4 regions of the Virgibacillus sp. LDC1 genome follow, and region 1 is predicted to be linked to each of the others. Evidence: riboswitches for the same ligand, from Rfam matches in the RefSeq annotation. Region 1 holds a riboswitch; each other region holds the start of a gene.
What was found. Region 1 has a riboswitch for thiamine pyrophosphate ahead of OHJ21_RS23245 (ABC transporter substrate-binding protein). Riboswitches for the same ligand answer to the same signal wherever they lie in the genome.
Positions count from the first base shown of each region.

Region 2: linked by a shared signal. The riboswitch ahead of OHJ21_RS13950 (YkoF family thiamine/hydroxymethylpyrimidine-binding protein) and the one ahead of OHJ21_RS23245 (ABC transporter substrate-binding protein) in region 1 are both predicted to bind thiamine pyrophosphate.
Region 3: linked by a shared signal. The riboswitch ahead of tenA (thiaminase II) and the one ahead of OHJ21_RS23245 (ABC transporter substrate-binding protein) in region 1 are both predicted to bind thiamine pyrophosphate.
Region 4: linked by a shared signal. The riboswitch ahead of OHJ21_RS20035 (ECF transporter S component) and the one ahead of OHJ21_RS23245 (ABC transporter substrate-binding protein) in region 1 are both predicted to bind thiamine pyrophosphate.

Region 1 covers NZ_JAOXLZ010000002.1:586,003-593,343, reverse strand. Annotated here, with positions in the region: gene OHJ21_RS23265 (glycoside hydrolase family 65 protein) at 1-547, shown strand, start outside; gene OHJ21_RS23260 (EAL domain-containing protein) at 777-1,823, opposite strand; gene OHJ21_RS23255 (diguanylate cyclase domain-containing protein) at 2,033-3,568, opposite strand; gene OHJ21_RS23250 (VOC family protein) at 3,828-4,211, shown strand; TPP riboswitch at 4,390-4,501, shown strand; gene OHJ21_RS23245 (ABC transporter substrate-binding protein) at 4,617-5,648, shown strand; gene OHJ21_RS23240 (MTH1187 family thiamine-binding protein) at 5,729-6,022, shown strand; gene OHJ21_RS23235 (ABC transporter permease) at 6,019-6,774, shown strand; gene OHJ21_RS23230 (ABC transporter ATP-binding protein) at 6,829-7,341, shown strand, end outside.
Region 2 covers NZ_JAOXLZ010000001.1:3,128,324-3,135,664, reverse strand. Annotated here, with positions in the region: gene OHJ21_RS13965 (class I SAM-dependent methyltransferase) at 1-468, opposite strand, end outside; gene OHJ21_RS13960 (nucleotidyltransferase domain-containing protein) at 627-1,325, shown strand; gene OHJ21_RS13955 (sporulation protein YjcZ) at 1,443-1,538, shown strand; gene OHJ21_RS13950 (YkoF family thiamine/hydroxymethylpyrimidine-binding protein) at 1,612-2,217, opposite strand; TPP riboswitch at 2,302-2,404, opposite strand; gene OHJ21_RS13945 (nitroreductase family protein) at 2,587-3,189, opposite strand; gene OHJ21_RS13940 (ABC transporter permease) at 3,712-4,665, shown strand; gene OHJ21_RS13935 (iron chelate uptake ABC transporter family permease subunit) at 4,655-5,602, shown strand; gene OHJ21_RS13930 (iron ABC transporter ATP-binding protein) at 5,599-6,357, shown strand; gene OHJ21_RS13925 (siderophore ABC transporter substrate-binding protein) at 6,561-7,341, shown strand, end outside.
Region 3 covers NZ_JAOXLZ010000005.1:275,670-283,010, forward strand. Annotated here, with positions in the region: gene OHJ21_RS25905 (hypothetical protein) at 73-327, opposite strand; gene OHJ21_RS25910 (hypothetical protein) at 787-987, opposite strand; gene OHJ21_RS25915 (VOC family protein) at 1,286-1,786, opposite strand; TPP riboswitch at 2,048-2,151, shown strand; gene tenA (thiaminase II) at 2,293-2,979, shown strand; gene thiM (hydroxyethylthiazole kinase) at 3,035-3,877, shown strand; gene thiD (bifunctional hydroxymethylpyrimidine kinase/phosphomethylpyrimidine kinase) at 3,874-4,890, shown strand; gene thiE (thiamine phosphate synthase) at 4,887-5,567, shown strand; gene OHJ21_RS25940 (BglG family transcription antiterminator) at 5,810-7,341, shown strand, end outside.
Region 4 covers NZ_JAOXLZ010000001.1:4,380,282-4,387,622, reverse strand. Annotated here, with positions in the region: gene pdxR (MocR-like pyridoxine biosynthesis transcription factor PdxR) at 1-1,407, shown strand, start outside; gene OHJ21_RS20050 (helix-turn-helix domain-containing protein) at 1,467-2,252, shown strand; gene OHJ21_RS20045 (SDR family oxidoreductase) at 2,834-3,688, shown strand; gene asd (archaetidylserine decarboxylase) at 3,756-4,559, opposite strand; TPP riboswitch at 4,723-4,835, shown strand; gene OHJ21_RS20035 (ECF transporter S component) at 4,927-5,556, shown strand; gene OHJ21_RS20030 (ABC transporter ATP-binding protein) at 5,549-7,225, shown strand; gene OHJ21_RS20025 (energy-coupling factor transporter transmembrane component T family protein) at 7,222-7,341, shown strand, end outside.

The sequences.
Region 1 (7,341 bases):
CTGGTCCTGGGACCGCATTCTACGTTCGGTATACATTAAGCAGGCTGACGTGCTGCAAGGATTGTTCTTCCTTGGCGACCAGTACGACTTGGCTACGAAAAAACGCAACTTCGACTTTTATGAACCGTTCACGGTACACGAGTCCTCCCTTTCGCCATGCGTACACTCCATTCTCGCCTGCGAGCTTGGGTACCAGGAGAAGGCGTACGAGATGTACCTCCGTACAGCTCGCCTGGATCTGGACAACTACAACAACGATACCGAGGACGGCTGTCATACAACCAGTATGGCGGGTACCTGGATGTCCGTTGTGCATGGGTTCGGCGGCTTGCGCGTGAAGGACGGCGTATTGCATTTGAATCCATTCATTCCAGGTCACTGGTCTTCCTTCTCCTTCAAGGTGATGTTCCGCGGATCCCGCCTGAAGGTCAACGTAAAAGGAAAGGAAACCATCATCGTGAACGAAACGGATACGCCGGCTGTCCTGAACGTGAATGGCAAGGAATACAGCATCGACGGATTTGGAGAGGTAAAAGCCGCAAGATAACAGGCATGCGTCTTCAAATGCACCAACTTATATAGAAGCAAGAGCCCTGGATAACATTCCAGGGCTCTTGTTTTTACAGAAAATGGGCTCCTTCAGGCATCATTACTCATTCAGAAGGACCTGTCTTCACCATGCCTAGCATCTGTATTGTCCGAACTCAGCCGAAGGCTGCGGCAATCAGATGTGAAAGCTCCGCATCAAGATGGCGGGGAAATACCGATTATGTATGCTATGAATAGATGAGCTGAGAATGGGGATCACGCGGAGGTCGTTCAGATGGCTTCCCAAACAAATACCCCTGTGCGAGCTCGATCCCGATATCTCGGCAAAAATGAAACTCCTCCCGTCTCTCAATGCCTTCAGCCAGCACCATCGCCCCAAAATCATGAGCCATGTTCGTGATCATTTCGAGCTGCTTCTGCTGGGCGGGATTACGATCGCAATGGTCGATCAGACTCCGGTCGATCTTTACATAATCCGGCTTAAGCTTAATCATCTGCTCCAATGTGGAATAACCTGCACCAACGTCATCCATGGCTACCGAGATTCCATGACTGCGATACACCTCGAAAATCGATTGCAAATGCTCAACATCATCAATCTTCTCGGTTTCCACAACCTCAAATACGAAATCCCTCGGATCCAGATGAAGCCTGTCAATGGTATTAAACGTGTGGCTTAGACACATCTGCGCATCATATATGGAGGATGGCAGGAAGTTCACGAATCGCTTCACGCCGATAGGAAGCCACTCGGCACTGGTCTCAATGGCGCTGGTTCGTGCTGCCCGGTCCAGGAAAGCATGCAATCCGGTTTTACGGGCTGTCTCAAACAGCTCATACGGCTGGAAGCTGGCTCCCCACTCTACCGGACGAAGGAGAAATTCGTAGGCAACGATCTGCTCGGATGAATCCACGATGGGCTGCATGTAGCTCGTAAACTGCTTATGTAAAATGATACTTACCATATCGTAATGCTCCATCTGCAGTTCGAACTTTTGCATAGGGGTCCACGAATGCCGGATTTGCGGAGTTTCTCCACCGGTAACACAGAAGGACAGCTCTTGACGAATCTTCAGCGGAAGGGGCTGCAGACACTTCATCATGGAGATCAGGTCCGCACGTACCTTGTAGTTCACAGCACAACCCTCATTGTTTTCATGTACCGTGTAGCCGTTCACTGCCAGCAACTGAATAAGCTCGCCACTTGCAGGCTTCATATGAATGGTCCCCTGGTCCTCAATCGGTTCAAAGGTGCTGCAATTGTCGCAAATCATGTTCGTCCTCCTTGGCAAGCTAGCTCTCACTATGCTTCTTATCGGCATTTTGAATATGATTTCTTTGCATTTTATGGATTTTATATCGAAGTTATGACCTATTTTAGGAGAAATGCGCAAGATTCGTGCAATGATTGCGCCAAATTCTACAAAAATCGACTTATATTGCTTTTAACAACCTATTGTCGATACTATCGTCATACATTCTTCTACTCAACCTTTTGATCTAAAAGCTGCAGCAGCATCGTCCGCTCCACATCAAAATGCCAAGGGGCGTTCCGTTCCTTTGCCGCATACATCGCTGCATCCGCGCGGCCAATCAGCTCCTGGTCATTTCTGGCATGATCCGGGTAAACCGCAATGCCGATACTCGGCGTGGTTCGAACCTCATGTCCTTCCAGCTCGTACGGCTCGCTAAGCATCGTCCAAATCTCCTCCGCCATCCAGATCAGCTCCTGATCTTCGCCGGCTGGATGGATCATGACGGTGAATTCGTCTCCTCCTAATCGGGAAACCAAGACTCCCTTGGATTCGAGAGATTGAAGCCGGTCTGCAACCTTTCGTATCAACAAATCGCCGGCACGGTGGCCGTATCGGTCATTGACTCGTTTGAAACGGTTCATATCCATATACAGCAAGCCTACGCGGGAACCTTTGCGGTCCGCCTCCTTCAGCGAACTCGACAGCCTTGCATTAAAATAACGGCGATTATACAGCCCCGTAAGATCATCGCGATGGGCCAGGGATTCACTCTGCATCAGACTTTCATGCAGTCGGGCAAACAAACGGTCGTTCTCGAACTGAATCAAAATCTGCCTGAACAAAATCAGGATAACGCACAGAGATAGGCCGGTAAACAGTCCATTCCACCCCCCAAAACGCTGCGCCATAAGGGCAAACATCCCGCCAAGCACGCTGTAGGGAAGCAGGTACCTTACGATCAGGTTTCCGATCGAACGCGGCTCCCGCTCGCCAACAGATGGCTTACGGGAAGCAGGGGCAGACTGCCCACCTGCGAAACTAATAAAAAATACCGATAATGAATAGAGTGGATACAGGTAGGGACGTGCCTCGATACCCATAAGATCAACAAGATAGATGTATAGAACATCTCCTGCAATATAAGTACTCCCGCCAAGACATAACAGAATGGCCGACCATTTCCTTAACTGTCCGGTATTAAAATACAACACCAGCGTAAAAAAAATAAGTACCATTGCGCACAGCGGATACAGCATGTCCACCCAAATGTTTCCCCATACTGCCTCATGGGCCAGACCCTCAAGCTCAGGTTTGATGAAATACTCCCATCCTACCGTCATGACCGTTATGCCAACAATCACGATGTCCAGCATAAACCGGAGCCCCCGAAACGAACCCTGTACATGCCGGAATAAATAAATGAGAGAACTTGCGAACAGGATGAGTTCGAGCCCCCAGAAGAAATGGGTTAGAGCCGGAGAGAAAGCGCTCTCTTTTCCAAACCAAACATGACATGCGTAAATGATTCGGGCCGCTGCATCCCCCATCAATCCGAGACTCACAATAAACCAAAACCTGCGAAGATGCACCTCATAGCGCCGACTAATCCACATTAAATAAACGGAGGCGGCTGCAGGAGGAATAATGACTAGAACACGCTGAAGCGATAAAGCGTCAGGCATCCACAGAGCGATCATTATCTGAATGAATGCATATATCATGGCGAGTCGAATCCACAGATGATCTGCTGGAGTTGGACTCATAAGCATTCCTCCTCGGCCAAAAGGTAAGCTTTTTTCAACACTTGTTTGTTAGGTCTTTCGAATTAATACTTCTAGTTCTCATGATACTTTTTACCCACCCAAAAGTAAAGATGAGGAAATGAAAGAAAAACCACGGATTCTACTCTATGAAACCCGTAACGCTCCGAAAAGTTGCCTCCTTCAAGACCTACTTGACGTATAGGAATTATGTGATAATATTTCATTCATATCTCATATGAATCGGAAAGGGTGTTTAGCCTTGTCACAGAAACGATTGGATCATGTCGGCATTGTCGTCCGGGACCTTGAAACCACGATCGCCTTTTACACCGCCGTCGTCGGACTTGAGCTGAAGGATCGCCTTACCCATACCAATGGCGTCATCCAGCTGGCATTCCTCGGATTTAACGGCAGCGACGAAACGGAGGTCGAGCTTATTCAGGGATACAGCGACACGCTGCCCGCAGAAGGGACCGTTCATCATTTTGCCGTCAGCACGGATAACATCGAAGAGGAATATGCTCGCGTTCAGGGACTGGACGTGCCTCACTTGGATGAGGAAATCGTGACGCTCCCGAATGGGTATCGCTATTTCTTCGTTCACGGTCCCGAAGGGGAGTGGATTGAGTTTTTCCAGCGCTAACCTCTTACGTACGGTAGAAGCTTTATTCAAATCCTTTATCTTGTGAAAGGTTCATAGCTCCATTCATTCTTCCAATTGCATACGTGTTCTAAAAGTAGACCTGCCTCGTTCGTGCCCCTTCGAACTAGACAGGTTTGGTGTGTTAGGACTATAATAGCGGATGTAATGATCGAAACTTCATAAATACCGGGGGAGCTGGAATTTGGCCGGCTGAGAGTGTATCCGATATGATACTGACCCTTACACCTGATCTGGGTAATGCCAGCGTAGGAAGCCCATGTTTGCGGCAGCTGTTCATTTGCCGTGGTATACACTTACGCCGTCATGCGTCCTGATATCATCAGGGCGCTTTTTTTGTGGAGTTAACGAGGTTATAGAAAGAGAATTCAAAGGAGAGAAAAAACGATGAAGAAGGGAACATGGATTCCGCTGCTTCTTGCTTGCGTCCTGCTGATGGTTGCGTCTGGATGCGGCACAAGCGGACAGAACAAGAAGACAGGTGCCGAAGGCGAAGACAGTCAGACTCCCGGGAAACTCCGTGACGTACAGCTGATGCTCGATTGGTCCGCCAATACGAATCACACCGGCCTGTATGCAGCGAAGGAGCTTGGGTATTATGAGGAAGAAGGGCTTAATGTCCAGATCGTCCAGCCGGGAGCAGGCGGAACCGATACGCTGGTCGCATCCGGAAACGTGCCGTTTGGCATCAGCTATCAGGAAGGCGTAACGCTGGCCAGAACGCAAGGATTGCCGCTCGTTTCCATTGCAGCGATCATTCAGCATAATACATCCGGCTTTGCCGCCCCCAAGGATAAGGGCATCGTGAAGGCAGGCGATTTTGAAGGAAAATCCTATGGAGGCTGGGGCTCGCCTGTGGAGGAAGCCGTCATGAAATCCATCATGGAGATTGATGGCGCCGATGTCAGCAAGGTGAATATGATCAATATGGGCGATGCCGATTATTTTACGGCCGTGAAACGCGACATTGATTTTGCCTGGATCTTCTATGCTTGGACGGGGATTGAAGCCGAGCTTCGCAATGAGCCGCTTGACATGATTTATGTGAAGGACTACTCGGAGCAGCTTGATTATTACACACCGGTGATCGTAACGAACGAGAAGCAGATCCAGGAGGACCCCGAGCTTGTCAAAGCGTTCATGCGGGCGACTTCAAAAGGATATGACTATGCGATTCAACATCCTGAAGATGCGGCAGCCCTGCTTACGAAGGCTGTTCCTGACTTGGATGCCGAACTGGTTCTCGCCAGCCAGAAATGGCTGAGCCCCCGTTATCAGGATGATGCACCCCGCTGGGGCGAGCAGAAAGCCGAAGTATGGTCGGGGTATGCCGACTGGATGTTTGAGCGCAAGCTGCTGGAGAAGGAACTTGACGCGGACCGCGCATTTACCAATGAATTTTTACCGGAGCAGCCATAAGGTTATTTCTATTTAAGAGGAGAGACAGCAGGCTGCCTCTCTTCCATTACAATATAGCTTGCACGAAAGGATGAGTTTATATGGCGAATACACTCTTAAGCATTCAAGTAATACCGAGAACGCCAAACGGGGCCGACAGCATCCCTTATGTGGATGAAGCGATCAAGGTCATTCAGGAATCGGGCGTAAAATATGAGGTCCATGCACTCGAAACGACCATGGAAGGAGAGCTCTCCGAGCTGCTCAAGATCGTTGAGCGCATGCACGAGGCGCTGGTGAATGCGGGAAGTCCCAGCATCATATCCCAAGTCAAAATCGCGCATCATCCGACCGGCATCAGCATGGATAAGCTGACTGAGAAATACCGTCCATGAAAAGCTGGTGGAGTTCTGTTTGGCCGCCCGTTGTGGCGGTCCTCTTCTTTTTGATGGTTTGGCAGGCCGCAGTATCCGTATTCGACATTGAACCCTTTATTTTGCCTGCGCCGACGGCCATCGGGCATGAGGCCGTTACCGGAGCTTCCGGTCTCTTCCAGCATACAGCGGCCACCCTGCAATTAACCCTGATCGGATTTATGATCGGCACGGCGATCGGTCTTGTCATCTCGCTGGCTCTGCACATGGTGCCTTTTCTCAAAACCGCCCTTTATCCGCTTCTTATTCTTAGCCAGAATGTGCCGACCATCGCCCTTGCCCCGCTTCTCATGATTTGGTTCGGCTTCGGCATGCTGCCCAAGGTTATCGTGATTACGCTGGTCTGCTTCTTCCCTGTCGCTGTTGCGGCCCTGGACGGACTCGCCCGTACTGACCGCACCATGATGAATTATATGCAGATGGCGGGAGCTACCTCGTGGCAAATTTTCACCAAGCTGGAGCTGCCGCATGCCCTTCCCTCCATCTTCTCCGGGATTCGCATTGCGGCCACCTATTCGGTCATGGGTGCGGTGATCGGGGAATGGATCGGCTCGGACCGGGGAATCGGCTACTACATGATGCTGCAAAAATCCGGCTACCGCACGGACCGGGTGTTTGTTGCCATCCTGGTCATCGTCCTGCTCAGCCTGCTGATGGTGCTGCTGATCACCCTGCTGGAGAAGCGGCTGATTCGCTGGAATCGAAAAGGTTAAAACCATTGTGAATGGACATTTTCCAACATATATAAAAGGAGGCTGCTTTGCGATATGACACATCAAGTATCCCTGTCGGATCATGACAGGCTTGGCCGATCCTCTGCAGCGGTCCCGCCAGCGCCTGCCCTTGAGGTTCGCAGCCTTCGTAAAACCTTCCGCGAGCGGCGCAGCGAAGTGCATGTGCTGGATGATCTTTCGCTCCAGGTGCAGCCCGGGGAATTCGTCTCCTTGATTGGTCCTTCAGGCAGCGGAAAGAGCACGCTCTTCCATATCATCGGGGGGTTAACGGCTCCGGATGCGGGCTCCGTTCTCATGGATGGTCAGGACGTGACCGGGGAAAAAGGCCGCATCGCCTATATGCCTCAACAGCCGGCACTCTTCCCTTGGCGTACGGTGGAGGACAACGTGCTTCTTCCCGAGGAGCTGAGGGGCACCTCGAAAGCCGCTGCCAGGGAACATGCCCGCAGCTGGATGGAACGGGCCGGACTCTCCGGCTTCGAAAAAGCGTATCCGCACACCCTTTCAGGCGGAATGCAGCAGCGGGCGGCTTTTCTGCGCGCACTG
Region 2 (7,341 bases), on a different contig from region 1:
CATCATGAGATTAGGGATCCCGAAGAATTCGAGCAGTTCCTGAAGCTTTGCCTCCGGCATGGGCTTATCTAGCAGCAATTCTCTGTCCAGCAGGACACCTCCATGATCCAGAACGCGGTAATATTCGGGCAGCGATTTCGAAGTATCTGTAAATACAGTAACGGACTCGGCCATGATCAGATCAAATTGGTTGTCCTCGAAAGGCAATGCGCATACATCCGCCTGATGGAACTGGACATCGATTTCCATAGCCTTGGCTCTTGCGCGGGCTTTTTTGATCATATTCTCGTTTAGGTCAATGGCGGTCACTTGATACCCCATCTCCGAAAGATGGCATGCGGTTCTGCCAGTTCCGCACCCCACCTCCAGAATGCGGCTGCCCGGTTGAATGGGAAAATTCTTCAGCATTCTGAGGGTTGCCTCGAATCCTCCCGGGTGGGCACTGCCCATGCCTAATTTGGAGAGCATATGAATATAGTTCATCTCATCTATCCCTTCTTCCTTATGATCAACATGAGGGTAATCGTTTATTTACCATATGATTCAGGTACGTTTAGGGTTTTAGCTGAATTAGATATTTTGAGCCCTTTTTTCGGGAGGATTAGAGTCATATTGGAGGAAACGTCATGAGGATGGAACCGGTAGAGGCAGCGAAACGTGTCATTCAACACGATTATCCCGACTGTTTGCTTGCTGTGCTCGGCGGCAGTGCGAGCAGAGGCGAATATAATGAACAATCCGATTTGGACATCATGGTCATAGAACGGGACGGATATGATTTCAGCAGGAAGACGATAGAGGCACATGGGTGGATCGCGGAAATATTTATATTGTCTTTATCCTCGTATCGCGAATATTTCGACGAGGGCGTCATGGCGGCGAATCCGTCAATGCAGCGGATGATTGCGGATGGGACGGTGCTGCGCGCGCTGCCCGAGGGAGAAGAGGTACGGGCGGAGGCCCGAAGCGATTTGAATTACGGCCCCATGCCCTTGACGCTAACCGACATGAACCAATACCGTTATATGCTAACCGAGTACATGCTGGACTTGGAGGGTCCACGAAGGGATGGCGAAAAATGGTTTACGGTGCACAAAATCGCGGCGATTCTCTGTGAATTTGTACTTAGGGTGAACCGGGAGTGGACGGGTGAAGGGAAAACACTGTTCCGGCTGTTCAGCCGCTATGACACAATCTTGGGAGACCGATTGGAAGCAGCGCTCGCGGCGATGTATCGCCAGGATGATCCCTCAGCTCTGATGGCATTCACCGAGGAAATGCTCCGTCCGTACGGAGGGAAGCTTCTCATTGGTTTTGAGGAATAATATTTCCTAACCAATATATAAAGAGAGGTACATTAGCCGTGACACTAGCACAAAGCGGGCAATACTATAATAGTGTGATTACATCACGTCATTCTTTAAATCCAGGAGGGGATCTTCATGAGCGGAGAATACGGCGGCGCATGGGGCAATTCAGTAGGAACTATTTTGGTTCTCTTTATCCTGCTCGTAATTATCTTGAGTGCTTGGGTTTAAACTGTCAAGATTCTTGGCAGCTAGTGACAGGAAAGCCCGGCTTTTGCCGGGCTTTTGTCTGCCTCAATAGAACTCAATTCGATGCGGCTTTGATTGATGGGCTGTGTGCGGACACAACTGCAGTCATGACCAGATGGCTGCTGTCGGATTGAATCGCATGTAAAAACGCGTCTTCAAGCGATCCAAATACCCGGGACAGGGACCCGTCCAATCGGCTGGCGTAATGAACGCTTCCGGCGAATGTCCCGGCTTCCTTCGCACGATTTACTTCACTGTAGATGACTTCCATATAGTTATCGGTACCCATGGGGTAAAGAGCGAATTGGCAGGCAGTCTCGATTTCGGCATGTTCTCCGATGTCACGGTTTAAGAGGGTCGAATCCTCAGTCATATATACATCGGCGTCCGTATCACCGGGGCAGCCGATGGAATAAGTACCATTAAAAACGGTGTGCACGCCGCTCGCCGCGGCATGGGCGAATATCGCCCTTGTAACATCAAAGACATGCTCTGCTCGTCCACGAATACAGGTGCTCACATCATCTGTCTGAATCCACACTTTCTCCGTATCCACAGATTGTAGTGCGTCCATGATGACCTCTACAAACCGGTCCGTCATGGGAAATACCGAGAACCGGCATCCGACGATCCGGCTGGTTCCGCATACAAGCTCATTCATTGTCATTTCCTCCCCATAATATAAGTCCACGCAAAAAAACCGCACCCCATGAAGAAGGTGCAGTTATGCCTACGAAAAGAAATAAACATAAATGCTACACTTCCCCACGCTAGTATGACCTAGATCGGGTGATAAGGGTTAACGGCAGCCCGCCGTCTCTCAGCACATGGCACCCCTAGTACAGCCAACATCCTATGTAGTTGGTTATTGCAAGTTTGCCCCGGAGCCTCCGTTATCGTAGGAATTCGAGGGTTCTTACCTGTGTAATTGTATCGTTTTGCGATCGGTTTTTCAATCTTTGCCCATTATAAAAAAGACCGCCTATCCCAGTTGCAGGAACTTAGGAAGGCGGTTTTTTCATCTATTGGTTTAGTTGTATACTTTCACGCGATCTTCCAGCGGTGCAAATTCTTTTTCGCCTGGTTCAGCAACCGGCTTACCGAAAGGCATTTGAGCAATCAGCTTCCAGCTTTCTGGGATGTTCCATTCGGATTTTACTTTTTCGTCGATCAGCGGGTTGTAGTGCTGCAGGGATGCACCCAGACCTTCTGCTTCAAGGGATGTCCATACTACAAATTGCAGCATGCCGTTGGATTGGTTGGACCAAACCGGGAAGTTGTCGGCATAAGCGGCAAAGTTTTGTTGCAGCCCGGCAATGACGTTGTTGTCCTCGAAGAACAATACCGTACCGTAACCAGCGCGGAATGCAGCCATTTTGTCGGCCGTGGATTTGAAGGCTTCTTCATCGCCAACGACTTCCTTCAGGATGCCTTCCGTCATGTTCCACAGTTTATCATGCTGTTCGCCAAGCAATACAACGACGCGTGCACTTTGGGAGTTGAAAGAAGAAGGGGTATACTTAACCGCTTCGTTTACGATTTCTTGGATACGCTCGTCCGAGATAACGGATTCTTTGCTAATCCCGTAATAAGAACGGCGATTTTTGAGTGCAGTTGAAAAATCTTTAGACATTGAAAAAAAACCTCCTGGTGTAATCGAATTTGCATTCGCCTGATAAGAAGATGTCCTTTACTTCAAGCAAATATGCATTTTGCTTTTTATTGCAATCAATTTAATTATCATTCCATATTAACTTACGTTTAGTTAGAAATAATAATTATGTTAGGATATTAATATAACTTAGAGCAATTGTCAACGGCTTTTGATTAAATATAATTTTTCTTATGTATTTAATATGAATTGAATTCGTCTAGTTTTTAGAGAAGCCTCATTAAAGGGAAGCTTAACGAAAGTGTGACTCTGCCTGTGGATATTAGTTATGTCTCCTCGAAACTTCATATTATGAACAATTCATGACAAAATATACATGTATGAAGCTATTAATTGATTTTCATTCTCAATTATACTTGTCGAGCCAGAATGAGGATGATATAATGCATATCAGAACGCAATTGATAATCAATCTCAATGAGAATGGTGATGAAAATTGCAAGATCCCGGGTGTTTAGAGACATACGCATAGAAGGAAGAGCCATGAAGATTAGATACTTATTTGCAGCCGTTGTGGTACTCTCCGTAATTTCATTATTTATTGGAGTTAAAGATATCTCGCCACTGCAACTGTTTTCGATGACAGAACAACAACAGCATATTATGCTTGTAAGCCGGTTTCCTAGGCTTGTCAGTCTCATATTGGCGGGTGTCAGCATGAGCATCTGCGGATTGATCATGCAGCAGCTCAGCCGCAATAAGTTCGTATCGCCGACCACGGCAGGTACGATGGACTCAGCCAGACTGGGGATTTTGGTAGCGATGCTCGTCTTCACGACAAGCGGACCGCTTATCAAAATGCTTGTGGCCTTTGTATTCGCTCTGGCAGGAACCTTTATCTTCATGAAGATCCTGGATCGGATCAAGTTCAAGGATGCGATCTTCATCCCGCTCGTTGGACTGATGTTTGGTAATATCGTCAGTTCGATAGCCACTTTCTTTGCCTACAAATATGATCTTATTCAGAATATGTCCGCATGGCTTCAGGGTGATTTTTCCATGATCATGAAGGGCCAGTATGAAATGCTCTATATTAGCATCCCGCTTGTGATTCTGGCGTATCTGTTTGCCAACAAGTTTACGGTGGCCGGAATGGGAGAGGAGTTTGCAACCAACCTGGGCCTTCACTACCGGAGAGTTGTGAATCTGGGACTGGTCATCGTGGCGCTGGTTACGGCATCCGTCGTGCTGACCGTCGGCGTGATTCCGTTTCTTGGTCTGATCATACCTAATATTGTCAGTTTATACTTAGGAGACCATTTGAAAAAAAGCCTTTCGCATACCGCGCTGTTGGGGGCCGGGTTCGTACTGTTCTGTGACATCCTGGGCCGGATCATTATTTATCCCTATGAAATTCCGATTAGTCTAACCGTGGGCGTACTCGGAAGCGGTATATTCATTTTCTTACTGATGAGGAGAAAGGCATATGACTTATAAAGCCAAACTCGGCCTGTTGGCCGCAGCGGCAATCATCCTGGTGGCAGTCTTTCTGTTCATTGATCTTGGCGGCAATTGGGATTACGCGCTTCCAAGAAGAATCAAGAAGGTGCTGGCCATTATTCTGACCGGCGGAGCGATTGCTCTGTCTACCACGGTGTTTCAAACGGTCACGAATAACCGGATACTGACGCCAAGCGTTATGGGATTAGATTCCTTATATATCCTGATCCAGACCACCGTCATCTTTGTCTTCGGATCCTTTACGCTGTACAAACTGGGCAGCAACGTTAACTTTTTGATCAACGTCGGCGGGATGATCCTGTTTGCGGGAGTCTTATATAAGATTTTGTTCAAAAGGGAAGGAAACAACATTTACTTCCTGCTGCTGATCGGCATGATTTTTGGGACCCTGTTCTCCAGTATGTCTTCCTTCATGGAAGTGCTGATTGATCCGAACGAATTCCAGTTTGTGGCAGACAAAATGTTTGCCAGCTTTAACAATGTAAAGACCGAGCTTCTGGTCCTTTCCGTCATTGTTATTGCGCTGACCTTGCTGTATTTTGCCCGGTTTGCCAAGTACCTGAACGTGCTGGCACTAGGCCGTGAGCAGGCGATCAATCTCGGCGTGAATTATGATTATGTTGTGAAGCGGCTTCTGATTGTGGTTGCAGTTCTGATCTCGGTGGCCACCGCTTTGGTGGGGCCGATTACATTCCTCGGGCTCCTGGTTGTCAATGTTGCGTACGAAGTTATGAAGACGTACAGGCATTCATATTTAATTGCAGCATCCATACTGATTAGCGTTATTGCGCTGGTCGGCGGTCAATTGGTTGTAGAACGGGTGTTTACGTTCTCTACAACGCTCAGCGTCATTATCAACTTCATCGGCGGTGTCTACTTCATATACCTGCTACTAAAGGAGAGTAAAGCATGATCCAGGTTACGAACGTATCGAAAGTCTATGGCGGCAAAAAAGTCGTTGATAACGTGTCGGTTACGATCCCGAAAGGTCAAATCACTTCCTTTATCGGCCCGAACGGTGCCGGCAAGAGTACTTTGCTGTCCATGATTAGCAGATTAACAGGCAAGGACAGCGGACAAATTACGGTGGATGGTAAAGAGGTTAGCCAATGGAAGAGCGGCGATCTGGCGAAGAAGGTTTCGATCCTGAAACAATCCAACCATATCAGCCTCCGGCTGACGGTGCGTGAGCTTGTATCCTTCGGTCGTTTTCCATACTCTCAGGGCAGATTGAATGCGGAAGACGAGAAATACGTGGATGAAGCGATTTCCTATATGGAGCTTGGGGATATGCAGCATAAATATCTTCATCAGCTCAGTGGCGGTCAGACCCAGCGTGCCTACATTGCGATGGTTATCGCCCAGAATACAGAGTATATCCTGCTGGATGAGCCTTTGAACAATCTGGATATGAAACACTCCGTACAGATTATGAAGATTCTCAGAAAGCTTGTCGCTGATCTGAACAAGACGATTGTCATCGTTATTCATGACATCAACTTCGCCTCCTTCTATTCGGATTACATCGTCGCATTGAAGGATGGAGCCATTGAAAGCGAAGGGAAGACCGAGAACATCATTCAGAGCAATGTGCTTCGCGGCATCTATGACATGGACATTGAGATCGAAGAGATTAATGACAATCGGGTATGCGTATATTACGGCTAAGCGACATGGTATCAGAGAGTGGAGGATAAGGATTCTAAGGAGAACAACAGCACGGAATCCTTATCATATACAAGGACAGGGCTGCCTTGGGTACAAGACGGCATGATTTAATCTGTTCGAATTGAATTACATATTCAACCATAAATTCAAATATATGTTGAATTATAGAGCTTTTTTAAATATAAAAAATTGGGGTGTAAACAATGAAAAAATGGTTGGCTTTATTTATGGTAGCAATGTTCACGCTTGTACTCGCGGCTTGTGGTCAAGACGATAAAACAAGCGGCACGGGTGGTGGAGATGCAGCTGGAGATACACCGGCTGCAACCGAAGAAATCACGATTACCCATCAGCTGGGTGAAACGTCTGTTAAGAAGAATCCTTCCCGCGTCGTTGTTTTCGATTTCGGTATTCTGGACTCTGTCGATAAACTGGGCAAAGAGGTTTTGGGCGTTCCACAAGCGAATATCCCGGCCTACCTGTCCAAATTTGAAGACAAGAAATACGAGAATGTGGGCAGCTTGAAAGAGCCGGACTTTGAGAAAATCAACAGCATTAACCCGGATCTGATCATCATTTCCGGCAGACAGCAAGATGCATATGAGGAACTCAGCAAAATTGCTCCAACCATCTTCCTGGGCGTTGATACAAGCAAATACATGGAATCCTTTAAAGCAAACATGAACACGCTGGGTCAAATCTTCGGTAAAGAAGCAGAAGTTGAAAAAGAGCTTGCTGCGATCGATGAGAACATCAAAGCTTTGAATGAGAAAGCTACAGCAACCGGCAAGAAGGCATTGATCATCCTGGCTAACGAAGGCAAAATCAGTGCATACGGACCAGGTTCCCGTTTTGGCATTCTGCATGACGTGTTCGGTTTCGGAGCCGTAGATCCTAACATTGAAGTCAGCACACATGGTAAAGACATTTCGAATGAGTACATCGTTGAGATGAACCCGGATTATCTCTTTGTTGTTGACCGTG
Region 3 (7,341 bases), on a different contig from region 1:
TCAGGATCCCTTATTACCGCAATAAGGTGCCTATTTGCCATCATATTCTATAAATAACGTATCTGGTGTCCGTTAGCTCTCGAAAATAACACCCATTCGGCTAAATAACGTATCCTCAGTCCGCTTGCCGCCCTCGAGCAGTAGCAACAAGGCCAGCAGTCGAACCAAGATGAGTAGTAGCAAACGAGCGCTAGAACCAAGATGAGTAGTCGCACCAAGATTAGCAGTCGCAACAAGATGACTAGTAGCAACAAGGCCAGCACTAGCACCAAGATAGTAGTAGCAAACGAGCAGCAGCACCAAGATGAGCAGCAGCAAAAAGATCACCTGTTAACGGACTCCAGTTCCCTTATTTTCTTAATTCGCACCCAATTCTAAATCTAACGGACTCAGGATCCCTTATCACCGCAATAAGGTGCCTATTTGCCATCATATTCTATGAATAACGTATCTGGTGTCCGCTAGCTCTCAAAAATAACACCCATTCGGCTAAATAACGTATCCTCAGTCCGCTTGCCCTCGAGCACTAGCCAACAAGGCCAGCAGTCGCACCAAGATGAGTAGTCGCACCAAGATGAGCAGTAGCAAAAAGACCAGCACTAGCACCAAGATGAGTAGTCGCACCAAGATGAGTAGTAGCAAAAAGACCACCTGTTTACGGACTCCAGATCCCTTATTTTCTTAATTCGCTCCCAACTCTTAAATCTAACGGACACAGGATCCCTTATTACCGCAATAAGGTGCCTATTTGCCATCATATTCTATGAATAACGTATCTGGTGTCCGCTAGCTCTCGAAAATAACCCCGATTTGGCTAAATAACGTATCCTCAGTCCGCTTGCCCTCGAGCACTAGCAACAAGATCAGCACTAGCACCAAGATCAGTAGTAGCACCAAGATCAGCACTAGCACCAAGATCAGCACTAGCACCAAGATCAGCAGTAGCACCAAGATCAGGACTAGCACCAAGATGAGTAGTAGCACCAAGATCAGCAGTAGCACCAAGATCAGCACTAGCACCAAGATCAGCAGTAGCACCAAGATCAGCAGTAGCACCAAGACCAGCAGTAGCACCAAGGCCAGCAGTAGCACCACGACCAGCAGTGGCCTCAGCTATCTACTCTGAGTTCCCCCGTTTTCTACCACTAAACCATAGCTACTTAAAATCATGCGGTTCTACATCGTTTTGGTTGGTAGCCATCCAAGCATCCCCTGGACACCGAATCCATCCACGAATCCATCCGTGCCCTCCCTGTAATGACGCTTTTGCTTCGCTTCCACCTTTTTACGAAATCTTCACCACAATGTCCGCTCCGGCAACATAGGCCATCGCCTGGATGTATTCCGGGTCTTGGGCTCGTCGTTCCATTTCCTCAGAAGTGAGGTCCTCCATTCGCGTCTGAATCCACCATAAGTTGCCGAACGGGTCCCGTACCCGTCCCACCCGGTCACCGAAGAACAAGCTTGTTGGCTCCGTGACCGAGACGGCTCCTGCGGCCAGCGCTTGTTGGTAGACGGCATCGCAATCCTCAACATATAAACGGAGGTATGCCGGGCTATCCGGCCATTCCGGCTTCGCGTCAAACATCATCACGACGGCATCTCCGATTCGCACCTCGGCATGGCCGATGATACCATCGCCAACATAGACGCGGGCTAACTCTTCGGCTTGAAAAGCCTGCTGCAGGAATTCGATCAGCGCTGCGGAGTTTCTTGAGATGATCCACGGTGTCACGGAGGTGTAGCCATCCGGAATGGGTTTAACCGCTTTCGATGGGTTCGTCATAAATACGCTCGCTCCCTTAAACTTCATTTATTTGAGCTCTGATGTACTCATTATGCGGGGGCATATATGACAACCGAGCGTCAGTGTTCCCAAAACAAGTTTTGGGCATACGGCTATTTAATTTAGCAAAATAACCACCGCCACCGTAGAACATTATGATCACCCGGTCATGAAAAGGTTTCAAGCGTGGAGTTCCGTCCGCGGACGGTTCACGTTTGACACGACCCACAAACCTATGTACAGTATTAGACAAAAGAATAGGAAGTCCACTAGGGGAGCCGTTAGCGGCTGAGACAAGAGCGTATCTTGGACCCTTTGAACCTGATCTAGTTCGTACTAGCGTAGGAAAGTGGAGCCTTCGTATATGAGGTCTCGGTGCGTTTTTTGGCGCACTCGGGCTTGTTGACGAAGCCGCTCCAGTTTTCGGGGGCGGCTTTTTAGCGTTGCCTGGAAACTCGTGACTTACGGACTTCCTGCTCTTCAATATGTTGGAGGTGGGGACAAAAATGAGTTTCACGCAAGAGCTCCGTCAGCAGGCGGAAGGTATTTTTCAAGCAATCTTCGATCATCCCTTCGTAAAAGGCATTGCCCAGGGGAATCTGGAGCGGGAGCAGTTGATTCACTATGTAAAACAGGATTTTGAGTATTTGAATGCCTACATGCGGATTTACGGTATCGCCATATCTAAATCGACCAGCAGGGAAGAGATCGCGACCTTTAACGAACAGATTTCGTTCATCCTGCACAGCGAGGTGCACCCGCATCAGAATTTTTGCGCAGCAGCCGGGGTGACCTATGAAGAGCTTCAGGGGTATCCGCTTGCTCCGTCCGCGCATCATTATATCCGTCATATGCTGACGGTGGCGCATGAGGGCAGTCTGGGCGAGATTATGGCGGTACTCCTTCCTTGCCCGTGGACGTACCTGGAGATTGGTCGCAGGCTGCTGGATGAAGTGAAGCCGGATGCGTCCCATCCATTCTATGACTGGATTTATTTCTACGGCAACCGGGGGGAAGACGCGACAGCCAAGTTCTGCAACCGTGTCGATGAATGGGCAGAGCGTGCGACGGCAGCCGAGCGGGAACGGATGACGGAGCATTTCATGCTGAGCTGCCAACTGGAGTATATGTTCTGGGATATGGCATATAAGCAGGAGGAATGGCCGGTGCAGCTGCAGGCTGCGGTGCTGTAAGGAGAAACTGTATCAAGCACATAAATTCCATTATAGATAAGAGAGGCTGATTCATATGCATGCATGGGAAAAAGAGGTTTCGGCGCTTTTAACGAAGGTACAGCAGACGAGCCCCCTCGTTCACAATATGACAAACGTGGTGGTTACGAATTTTACGGCGAACGGCTTGTACGCGCTGGGCGCGTCGCCGGTCATGGCTTACGCGCCCGAGGAAGTGGCGGATATGGCCGCCATCGCGGGCGCACTCGTATTGAACATCGGCACGCTGAACCGCGAGCTGGTGGATGCGATGATAATAGCGGGGCAATCGGCCAATGCCCATGGCGTCCCGGTCCTGCTGGATCCGGTCGGTGCGGGCGCGACCCGTTTTCGGACGGAGTCGGCCTTGCGGATTCTGAGCGAGGTGAAGGTTTCGCTTGTGCGTGGAAACGCGGCTGAAGTCGCTCACCTTGTTGGGGAGGCCCGCGAGATCAAAGGCGTAGACGCTGGCATCAGCGCAGGCAGCAATCATGCCGAGCTGGCTGTGCGGGCTGCACGCGAATTAGGCACGATCGTGGCCATTACCGGTGAAGAGGACGTAATTACCGATGGAAGTGAAGTGCGTATCATTACTGGCGGTGACCCGCTGCTCACGAAGGCCACCGGCGCAGGGTGCCTGCTGACCTCGGTGCTGGGTGCCTTTGCCGCAGTGGAGGCAAACCTGCTGCTTGCGGGTACGGCGGGACTGGCCTTCTACGGGGCCGCGGCGGCAAAAGCCGCAGAGCGCACGGCAGACCAGGGACCGGGGAGCTTCCAGATCGCTTTCCTGGATGAGCTGGCAAAGCTCCATCCAGACTCGCTGGAAGGATATGCGGCTGTCCGGGAAGCAGAAGCGACCGCTGCAGGTGGCACACGATGAGCAAGACTCGCGTGCCCCGGGCACTGACGATTGCCGGGTCCGATAGCGGCGGAGGCGCCGGCATTCAGGCCGATCTGAAAACCTTCCAAGAGCTCGGCGTATACGGCATGTCGGCGATTACGGCGATCACGGTGCAGAATACCTTGGGGGTTCACGGCGTATATCCACTGCCCCCCGAAGCAGCCGCCGAGCAGATGGAAGCGGTAGGCTCGGACCTTGGAGTAGATGCATTGAAGACGGGCATGCTGTTCAACGCCGAGATCATTCGCCTGGTTGCTGACCGGATTCGGGCTTTTGGCTGGGAGAAGGTCGTTGTCGATCCTGTAATGATTGCCAAAGGCGGAGCGGAGCTGCTGCAAAGCGAAGCGGTGCAGGCTTTAAGAGAAGATTTGCTGCCGCTGGCCTTGATTGTCACCCCCAACATACCGGAGGCCGAAGTATTGGCGGGGATGCGTATCCGCACAATGGAAGATCGGAAGGAAGCAGCGAGGCGTATTCATGCTCTGGGGCCCAAGATCGTTGTGATCAAGGGCGGCCATGATGAGGGGATGCTTGTCGGTCATGAAGATGCGGATCACCAAAGAGACAGGGAACCAGATATAATGGCGGATACGCAGCAGGAAGAGTTGCCTAGGTCCGAATTAACGTCTGGCCAAACGAGAACTGCCAGCCATAACGGGGAGTTAAGTGAGGGACGCTCCCCAATTATCAAGAATGGCGACAGATTCGGAAATCCCTGCAGTCCTCCCGTCATGGACCTTGTATACGATGGTATGGCCTTCACGGAATTATACGGCAAACGAGTTCATACCGTTCATACGCATGGTACCGGGTGCACTTTCTCTGCCGCCATCACCGCAGGCTTGGCCAAAGGCTTGAGCGCATTCGATGCCATTCAGAGCGGACGCTCTTTCATCCAAGCGGCCATTGAAGACGGCTTAAACCTGGGGCAAGGACACGGCCCCACGAATCATTGGGCGTATCGTCGCCGCCGTCAGGAGGTGCTGCGATGACGGGGAGAGTGACACCCGAAATGATGAGGCAGCATCTACGGATGTACCTCGTACTCGGCAGCGTGAACTGTATCGAAGAGCCAAGCCGAATTGTGCAGAAGGCACTGGCTGGCGGCGCGACCATGGTCCAGTTCCGCGAGAAGGGACATGGCGCGCTTGTTGGGGAGCCGATGGTCCAGCTGGCTCGCCGGATCCAGAATCAGTGCCGCCAAGCGGGCGTACCCTTCATCGTCAATGACGATGTGGAGCTGGCGCTGAAGCTGAACGCCGACGGTGTGCACATCGGCCAGGACGACGAATGCGCGGCTTCCGTACGGGAGCGGATCGGCAACCGGATTCTGGGTGTCTCCGCCCATACCGTGGAGGAGGCGAGACGCGCCATTCTCCACGGTGCCGATTATCTTGGCATCGGACCAATCTATCCGACCCGCTCGAAGGATGACGCTAAGGCTGTGCAAGGCCCAGCGATTCTCCGTGAACTGCGCAAAGCTGGAATCGATCTGCCAATCGTTGGGATTGGCGGGATTACCGTGGAGCGCGTGGAGGAAGTCATGGGAGCGGGTGCAGATGGCGTCGCGGTGATCTCCGCCGTGACGGGAGCAGAGTCGGCTCGGGAGGCTGTGGAGGCTTTTATAGGAAAGATACGCCGTGCAACCAACGAATTACTTGAGATGTAGGAGGATTATATGCGGATTATGAACAAGGGTGCCGAAGCTTCTGCGGCACTCTTGTTTTGCTTACGTCAGATTTTAAATTACTGTATAGGCTCAGCTTTTCCGTCAACATGCCATTCTTTTCATCCATTCTCGTGTAACATCCTAGATCAGATTGCCATAAAGACCCGGATATGATATACGTAGGACAATGTACCTGCTCCACGATGAGTGAGCTCTCCAAATAAGTTGAATAGGAGATCGGAATGAATAATAGGCAAAAAGAGATATTTCGCAATTTGTTAATGGAACCGAACCGGCTGTGGCTCGTTCAGGATCTGGCGGATCAGACCGAGTGCTCGGAGAAGACGATCCGAAACGATCTGAAGGTGATTGAAGAATATATAGTTAAGCACTCCAGTGGCCATTTGGTGAAAAGGCCGGGACTTGGTATCTATCTGGAGATCGGAGAAGCGGATCAGGCTGATTTATTCCACCGCTTGTATTCCAACGAGAGTACCACCGAGGATGAATCTGATGAGGAAAGGGTGCTGCACCTGGCATATCGGCTCTTAATGAACGCGAAGCCCGTAACCCTGCAGAAGCTGGCTTCACCGTTTTACGTGAACAAGGCGATTATCCGTCGGGATATGGAAAAGATTGAGGGCTGGCTGCGCAGCTTTGATCTGAGCTTAATGACGAAGCAGCGTGTAGGCTTCATGATTGAGGGCTCGGAGAAGAACAAACGGATGGCGCTGGCGCGGTTGAACCAATTGATCAACCGTCCGGAGTTGACGGGACAGATGATGCGTAACCAGTATGAACCGCACGAGATTGCAACCGTATTCAATGAGTTGAAGGCGTTGCAAAAGCAGCATCAGCTTCGCTTCACCGATGAAACCTTTGAAAGCCTGATGCTGCATATTCTGCTCATGGTCAAACGGACCAAGCTGGGACAGCCGATTTCGCTCTCTGGGCAGGACATAGCCTTTTTGGAGAACAAAGCGGAATTTGCATGGGCGATAGACTTTTTGAAGAAGCTGCAAAAACTGTTCGCTGTCCCTTTTTCCAAGGAAGAAACCGCTTATCTAACCCTGCACCTGCTTGGCGGGAAGTTCCGATACACGCAGGAGGATGGAGGCGCCCGGCGGAGCGATCTAGCAGACAGTCATCCACTGCTGTCCCAATTGGTTGAGCAATTGATTCGGCGGATGTCGGAGCTGAATATGATCCCTTTCTCCAAGGACCAGGTATTATTGAACGGGTTGAAAGTGCATTTGTACACAACCATGCACCGTCTTCATTATGGTCTGGCTGTGTCCAATCCGATGCTGGCTGAGATCAAAAAGATGTATCCCTATATGTTCGATCGGGTCATCATGGCATTGGAAGAGGTAGGGGGAGCGCTCCATCTGCACTTTCCCGAAGAAGAGGCCGCATATTTGACGCTGCACTTTCAGGCGTCTGTGGAACGGCTTCACCAGAATGAAAGCCATCCTCAAAAGGTCATTATTGTGTGTCACATGGGCGTCGGGATGTCCCAATTGCTTCTCGCGAAGGTGGAGCGGAGATTCCCGTCCGTGCATGTAGAGACAACGATGTCCAAAGCGGAAGTTGATGATTATCTGGCAGCTCATGAGGTGGATCTTGTCATTACAACTGTTGATCTGCCCGAGCTAAAATCACCTTATATCCTCGTTTCCCCTCTGCTCGAGGCCAGTGACGAGCGGAAGCTGGAGCAAGCGATCCGGGGGCTCGATGAGCCGGACAGCAGGGCGACTGAGGAATCGGTCTTTTT
Region 4 (7,341 bases), on a different contig from region 1:
GCTCTATACCACGCACTTCGTGCTGCCATTCATAGCGGGAAGCTGCCGGAAGGAACCCGCCTTCCCGCCACACGCGAGCTGGCAAAGCTGTATGGCGTGTCCAGAGGCTCGGCCGCGCAGAGCTATGACATGCTGATGGCCGAAGGTTATGTTGTATCCAGGCAGGGCAGCGGAACTTACGTAGCGGAGGGGATCGCTATGGTGGACCAACCGCCGCCGGTCGAGGGAGCGCCGGTGCTCTCGGCATGGGGGCAACGACTGGTGAGCCAAAGCGGGGAGTATACCTCGGCACAGATGATGCTGAGAGAACCTCCCCGAGGTACAATCTCATTCGCGAATGCACGGATGCCCATGGAGGATTTTCCTTATTCGGAGTGGAGGAGCGCGTTATCCTACGCCGGCGGAAGCGGGGGCATTGAGCTTCAGAACGGAGCGCCGCCGGAGGGGGATCTCGAACTGCGGCAGGCGATAGCCGGACATCTGCGTTTTACGCGGGGAATCCAGGCCGACCCCGAGCATATCGTGATTTTCAGCGGATCCATGCAGGGGCTTGTCCTGATGTTTCAGCTGCTGGTCGATCCTGGCGATCAGGTGGTCATGGAGGATCCGGGCTATCATGGCATCTATCGGGGCATCAGCCTGAGCGGCGGGATTCCGCTGCCATCCCCGGTCGACGATGCCGGATTGATACCGCGTGACTGGGACGCCGGCCTGCTTGTCGTAAGCCCCAGCCGTCAATACCCGACGGGAGCGGTGCTGCCGTTGGAGCGAAGAAGGGCGCTGCTGAATTGGGCGCGAAGCCGTCAGGCCTTTATTATCGAGGATGATTACGACAGCGAGTTCCGCTGGGGCGGCAAGCCGATTGAGCCCTTGCGGATGCTGGATAACGAGGGACGTGTCATCTTTGTCGGTTCGTTCTCCAAAACGATGTTTACCGGGCTCCGCATCGGGTATGCCGTGCTTCCCCCAAGCCTGGTTGAGGCGGTTGTGCAGGCCAAGGCGCTTTACGAGCCGATTTCACCAGCTGTATTGGAGCAGCGTGCGCTGGCACGCTTTATTGTGCGAGGGGGTTACGGTCGGCATCTTAGAAGAATGACCCGGCTGTATGGTGCGCGGTATGAGGCGCTTCGCCAGGCGATGGATACCCATGCCTCCGAACTGTTTCGTCTTCATCCCGGCGATGCCGGCCTGCACGTTTATGCGAACTGGCTGCGCTCTGAGGAAGAGTATGTCCTGCTCCAAGAAGCTGCACGCAAACGCGGCGTCATGTTTCGGGATGCATCGGTATATCATCGTACCCCCAGGTTACCTGCGGCATGCTTCGGCTTCTCGCATCTGGACATAGCCAGCATCGAAGAAGGGGTTACCCGGATTGCGCAGGCGTGGCTGGACATGCAAAAAACATAAAAAACGGGTATGATGGAAAAGAGGTCAATTTTTGAATGAGATGAGGGGGTTATGACGTGATGCTGAATGCATCGCCGTCTTCTTTTATAATCATGCCTGCGCTTGCCAAAATCGTATGTGAGCCGGGCTGGAAATGGCAAAAACGCGAAAGACCCATGCAGAATTATGATTTGTTCTATGTATGGAGCGGTGAAGGCACGGTCGAGCTCAATGACGAGCCCTTTGCCGTGGGAAAAGGAAGCTGCTTTCTGTTCCGACCCGGAGATCATACGAGCGCGACGCACAACCCGCAGAAGCCGCTCGTATTGACATATATCCATTTTGACGTGACCGACCCGGTCCAAGAGATTCCGGCATCTTATCGGAAGCTGACGGAAACGATGGATTTCGAATATTTGCTCGCGCGTTACGTGCGTTTGTATCTGGACAAGCCCTATGGATCATTGGAGGAGGGGCAGCTTATTCTGAAACAGCTGATGATTCATCTGCTTCGCTCGGATCTCGCTGAGCCGGTCGTCAAAAAAGCAAGCAATCAGCTGTCAGAGGCGATCCATGAAATCGCGAATTATGTCCGCCAGCACCCGGGGATTCCCCATCGGGTCGAGGATTTGGCGGCCAGAGCGGGGTTGTCCCCCCGTTACTTCTCGATCAAGTTCAAGGAACTGATCGGCACGCCGGTGCAATCCTATATCATTCAGATGCGGATTGAGCGGGCGCAGCATCTGCTGCTGCATCAAGGGATGAACGTAACGGAGGTAGCCGACGCGCTGGGTTACCGCGATATTTTCTTTTTCAGCCGGCAATTTAAGCAGTATACGGGCAAGAGCCCATCCGAGATTCGGTGATCCCCCGCCCTTCCATAACTTACCTGAGTGGCCGAAGGGCAGATGGGTTTCATAGCAAGCGATTTAGGGTAAAAACGAAATACAGTTTCATTTTATGAAGGGGGGAGAGAGGAATGAGCCCAAGAAGACGGGTGCGTGGACGTTTCTTCAGTCGTGGTGGCTGCGCTATTTTCAGAAATCGCTTGCGCCGCATGAAGACAACGACTCAGAATCATCAGGATGTGTGGTTTTAATGAGACTTGGCCTACATACGGGGAACGTTGAATCCCGTTATCATATACGCTTTTCTCTGGATGAACGCAAAGGGAGCTAAATGGCTCCCTTTTTTCGATATGTTTTGGGGTCCCCGCAAAGTATTTGGAATAAGCATCGAAGCATAGGCTCCACTTTGTGGGGCTATTTAATGGATGCATATACGGATAGGGACTCTGATTACGTTGCGAAATTTTGTTATATTAGGAATATGTATAAGGCGCTGAACGCAGGGTTCTTAGGAACATGGACCAGGCAGGCATTTCGGATAACGGAAGGGTGACGCGAGTGAAGGAGAGAGTGGCATTGGCAGAGCAAGCGGTGATCCGGTGGTAGCGTCGGGAGCAGGAAAGGTTGCGCTGATCACGGGCGCGTCGAGCGGGTTCGGACTGCTCATCAGTCTGGAGCTGGCAAAAGCAGGTTATGACGTGGCTGCGGGTATGCGCAGGCCTGAGGCGGCGGCAGAACTGTTGGCCCGAGCCGAACAAGCAGATGTTGCCGGGCGCATTCACGTATTCCAGCTGGATATATGCATCGAGGAACAAGTCAAGGCCGCTGCTTTGGAGATAGAGCAGAGGTATGGACGCTTGGACGTGCTGGTGAACAATGCCGGCGAGGTGGTAGGCGGCATGGTGGAGGAAGTGCCGCTCAGCGGCTGGCGAAAGCAGATGGAGACGAATTTTTTCGGGACCGTATCGGTAACGCAGCATATGCTGCCGCTGCTCCGCCGTACCGGACATTCCAAAATCATTCTCATGAGCAGCATTAGCGGCGTGGTCGGCTTTCCGGGTTATGGACCTTATGCGTCCTCCAAATTTGCTTTGGAAGGGCTTGGCGAAAGCCTGTCCATGGAGTTGATGCCCTTTGGCATCGATGTCGTGCTGATCCAGCCCGGTGCCTATGGCACGCCGATTTGGAACAAAAGCTTTGGGGAGCTTGCGGTAAAGGAAGGATCACCCTACAGCGATCTGCTGAAGGGCGTGCTGGAGTATTCCGAGCGGACAGCCAGGGGAAGCGGGGATCCGCTGGAGGTAGCCAGGCTTGTGGCAAAAATTGCGTCCATGGCTAAGCCCAGGTTCCGCTATTTGCTGCCCCGAGGCACGCGGCTAACCGCATGGATCAAGGGCGTGCTGCCGGATCGGCTGTTTCAGCGGATCATGTATCGGATGCTGGGCCGGCGTTAATCATTCATGCCGCGAATGATTCATGGCCTTAACTTGTAAAATGCGATGTTTGGTAAGGTGAATGGGATTACCCTTTTCTGGCTGGGGACGGATGAAGCAAACCGAGGAGTTCCCCCATCTTCACCTTGGAGCCGGGTTCCAGGTCACCGCGCGGAGTAAACGTGCCGTTCTCCGTCAAAAGCACGACGGTAGAGCCGAATTCAAAGTACGCGAGCTCATCGCCAATCCCGTATTTCTTCACGTTCTCGTCAGCATAACGGATGCTGCTTACGTTCATGGCTCCGACCTTCACGACGGCAACTTCGCCGAACTCATGCGCAATATAGGTAATGAGGCGTTCATTGCGGCTGAGCACGTTCCGAATATGGGTCATCGCAAAATCGTTCACAGGGTAAACGCGGCCCTTCAGATGCTCGCTCTCCGCCTGAACACCGGTTACCGGGGAATGAATGCGATGATAATCGGTCGGGCTTAAATACAATACGAAAGCATAACCGTTGATGTAGTTTTCCATTCTTGGCGATTTGGCGAGCAGCTCACTCAGGGTATAATCCTGTCCCTTGACGCTCAGAATGGTGCCGGCGTTGACGGCGCCCATTGCCGAAATCGTGGCATCGACCGGGCTTACCATAGCGTCGGCGGTATCATCTATGGCGCGCAGGCCTATTTTTAACCGGCGGGAAAAGAACTCGTTCAATGAGCGGTATTCATGGATTTCTTTCTCCGCTTCATGCGCCGGAATTTGATAAATTCGTATAAATGCAGGTATTAGATGACGGCTCAGCCGGCTGTGGGAACAATGCCCCATGATTCGGGACAGCCACTTGCGGGAGGATAGCTCAGTCATCAGACGCAGCAATTGTTTAGCCATGTCATTCTCCTTTGTGCATAGGTGTCAGCAATAAACGTTGGTGGAAAAGCCAACCACTCTGATATTGACATAGAATGAGATGGAAATCAATAAATAGCCATTTTTGAAAAAAGGCTCTTGCTTATTCCGGAGCGAATGTGTATTTTAAAGTTAACATGAAACCGAATAGGAATACGGGGGCTTGAGTGAATCAGGCTGAGATTGCAGCTGTTATCCGCTGTTGACCGTTAATCTGAACTGGGTAATGCCAGCGTAGAGAATATCCGACCCTGCCTACATAGGGCCTATTTTTCCGTCTGCGCGTTTTTCCAGACGGTTTTTTGTTGTGTTTACACAAAAATAGAGGTGGAGAGGGGAATGTGTTGTTATGGGAACGTCTGTGCAAGAGAAGTTGGGGGTTCAGCCCCGAAAAGGGCTGCGGTTAAGCGATATTTTGGTGACGGTGCTGGTATCGCTGGTGCTTGGCGTCATTTATCATTTCTGGGGTTCGGTTTACAATCTGTTAAAACCGCTGTTCTTTGAAGCGGATGAGTTGTTATACGGCATGTGGTTCGCTGCAGCCACGCTTGCTTACTTGCTGATCCGCAAGCCGGGAGTGGCCATCATCGCGGAAGTGGCGGCGGCCCACGTGGAAGTGCTGTTTGGCAGCGGCTGGGGATTGACCCTGCTGCTGTATGGCCTCATTCAAGGACTGGGGGCAGAATTGGTATTCGCGGCATTCCGTTATCGGAGCACCTCCGCGTGGACGCTGGCGATTGCCGGAGCCGGCGCGGCCATCGGCTCGATGATCATGGACTTCTATTACAGTTATACCGATGACCTGCAGACGTGGATGTTCCTTGCCAAATACGGCATGCGGGTACTCAGCGGCGCCGTCATTGCAGGCCTCCTGATGCTCCTGCTGGCCAAAGCGCTTGACCGTACGGGCGTGACATCCCTGCTGCGTCCTGCGTCGAAGAAGGATTACGAAGCACTGGATGATCCGCGCCATGTCTAATGCCACGGTTAGCCAGGTTCCGGCTCAGTCCGCTGAGATGCTTCCGGAACCGGCCGTGTATGTGGAGGGATTGCGTCTGAAGTATCCGGGCGAGGAGCGGCTGATGTTCAAAGACCTCTCCTTCTCGGCTGTCCGGGGGGAGAAGGTGCTGCTGCTCGGTCCGAGCGGCTGTGGCAAATCCACGCTGCTGCAGGTGCTTAGCGGGATGATTCCCCGCGCAACGGAGGTGCCGATGAAATGCGAGGCCCAGCTGGTTCCGCGTTCTTGGGGTTATGTGTTTCAGGATCCGGATACCCAGTTCTGTATGCCGTACGTGGATGAAGAGCTGGCTTTCGTGCTGGAGAATCTAAGTGTCCCACGCGACGAGATGAAGGAGCGGATGCAAGCGGCCCTGGGCGAGGTGGGGCTTGATCTTGAGGAGCTCCATATGCCGATCGGGCATTTGTCCCAAGGCATGAAGCAACGACTGGCGCTGGCATCGGCTCTGCTGCTGGAGCCGGAGGTCCTGTTCCTTGACGAGCCGTCTGCGCTGCTCGACCCGGAAGGCAGGGAGCAAATCTGGTCCGCGGTGAAGGCCGTTTCGGAAGGGCGTACGCTGATCATCGTGGAGCACCGGATTGAAGAAATGGCCCAATACGTGGATCGTGTCGTGCTGTTCAGCCCGGATGGGGTGATTCTGGGCGAAGGTCCCCCAGCAGCGATATTCGCTGAATATGAGCGGGAACTCCAAGCCTATGGAATCTGGTATCCCGGCGTATGGGAAGATTACGCGGAGTCCCGGGCAGGCAGAGAGTTATTCGCCCCGGTCGACGCGCTGGGCAATGAGGCAGGTGATCTCCTGTATGAGGCTGCTCTGCCATACGCTCAGCATGGGGAAACTGTCATTCAACTGGCGGATTTCAGGGGGATGAGATGGGATAAACCTGTCATCACCCTCCCTTCAGCCGAGGTGGTTCCGGGACAATTCATTGCGGTGGTTGGGCCGAACGGAGCAGGAAAGAGCTCGCTGCTGCTCAGTTTAATGGGGCTGCTTCGCGCCGAAGGAACCTATGTGCTCTGCGGGGAAGAGGTCATTCAGGGCAGGCGCAGGAAGGTGCGGAAGAAGAGAGAGCAGCAGCTGCGCCAAATCGGATTCGTGTTTCAGAATCCGGAGCTTCAATTCCTGACGGAACGCATCGGCGATGAGGTGGTTTACTCCCTGCTGGTGGATCATGTGCCGCCGGAGGAAGCGAAGGCGCAGGCCGACCGCTGTCTGGAACGCTTTGGACTGAAGGGCATGGAAGCTAGGCATCCGTACCAGCTGTCGACAGGTCAAAAGCGTCGCTTAAGCGTGGCTACGGCCATGGCAAGACAGCCGTCTGTGCTGCTCCTGGATGAGCCGACCTTCGGACAGGATGCGCGGAATACGTTTGCGATTCTGGAGATGTGTGAGCAGCTGCGCCGCGCGGGAACCGCCATTCTCATGGTGACGCATGAAATGGAGATCGCGCAGCGGGTCGCCACGCATATATGGGAAATCCGGGAGGGGCAGTTGACGTCAAGCATGCCTTCCCCCCGATGGTGTACCGGGACGGAATCCGGACGGGAGACCGGCGGAGCGAATGGCGCTGATGAGACTCGCGAAAACCTAACCGGGGCCGATCATCGCCTTACGGGGGTGAACGCATGAATATATGGAATCCCGTGCGGATCACTTGGCTGCACCGCGCGAATCCGGTGGTGAAGCTGGGACTGATCTGTGCGCTGTTTTTTATGACGGTGTTAACCCATGATCTTGATTTTGTC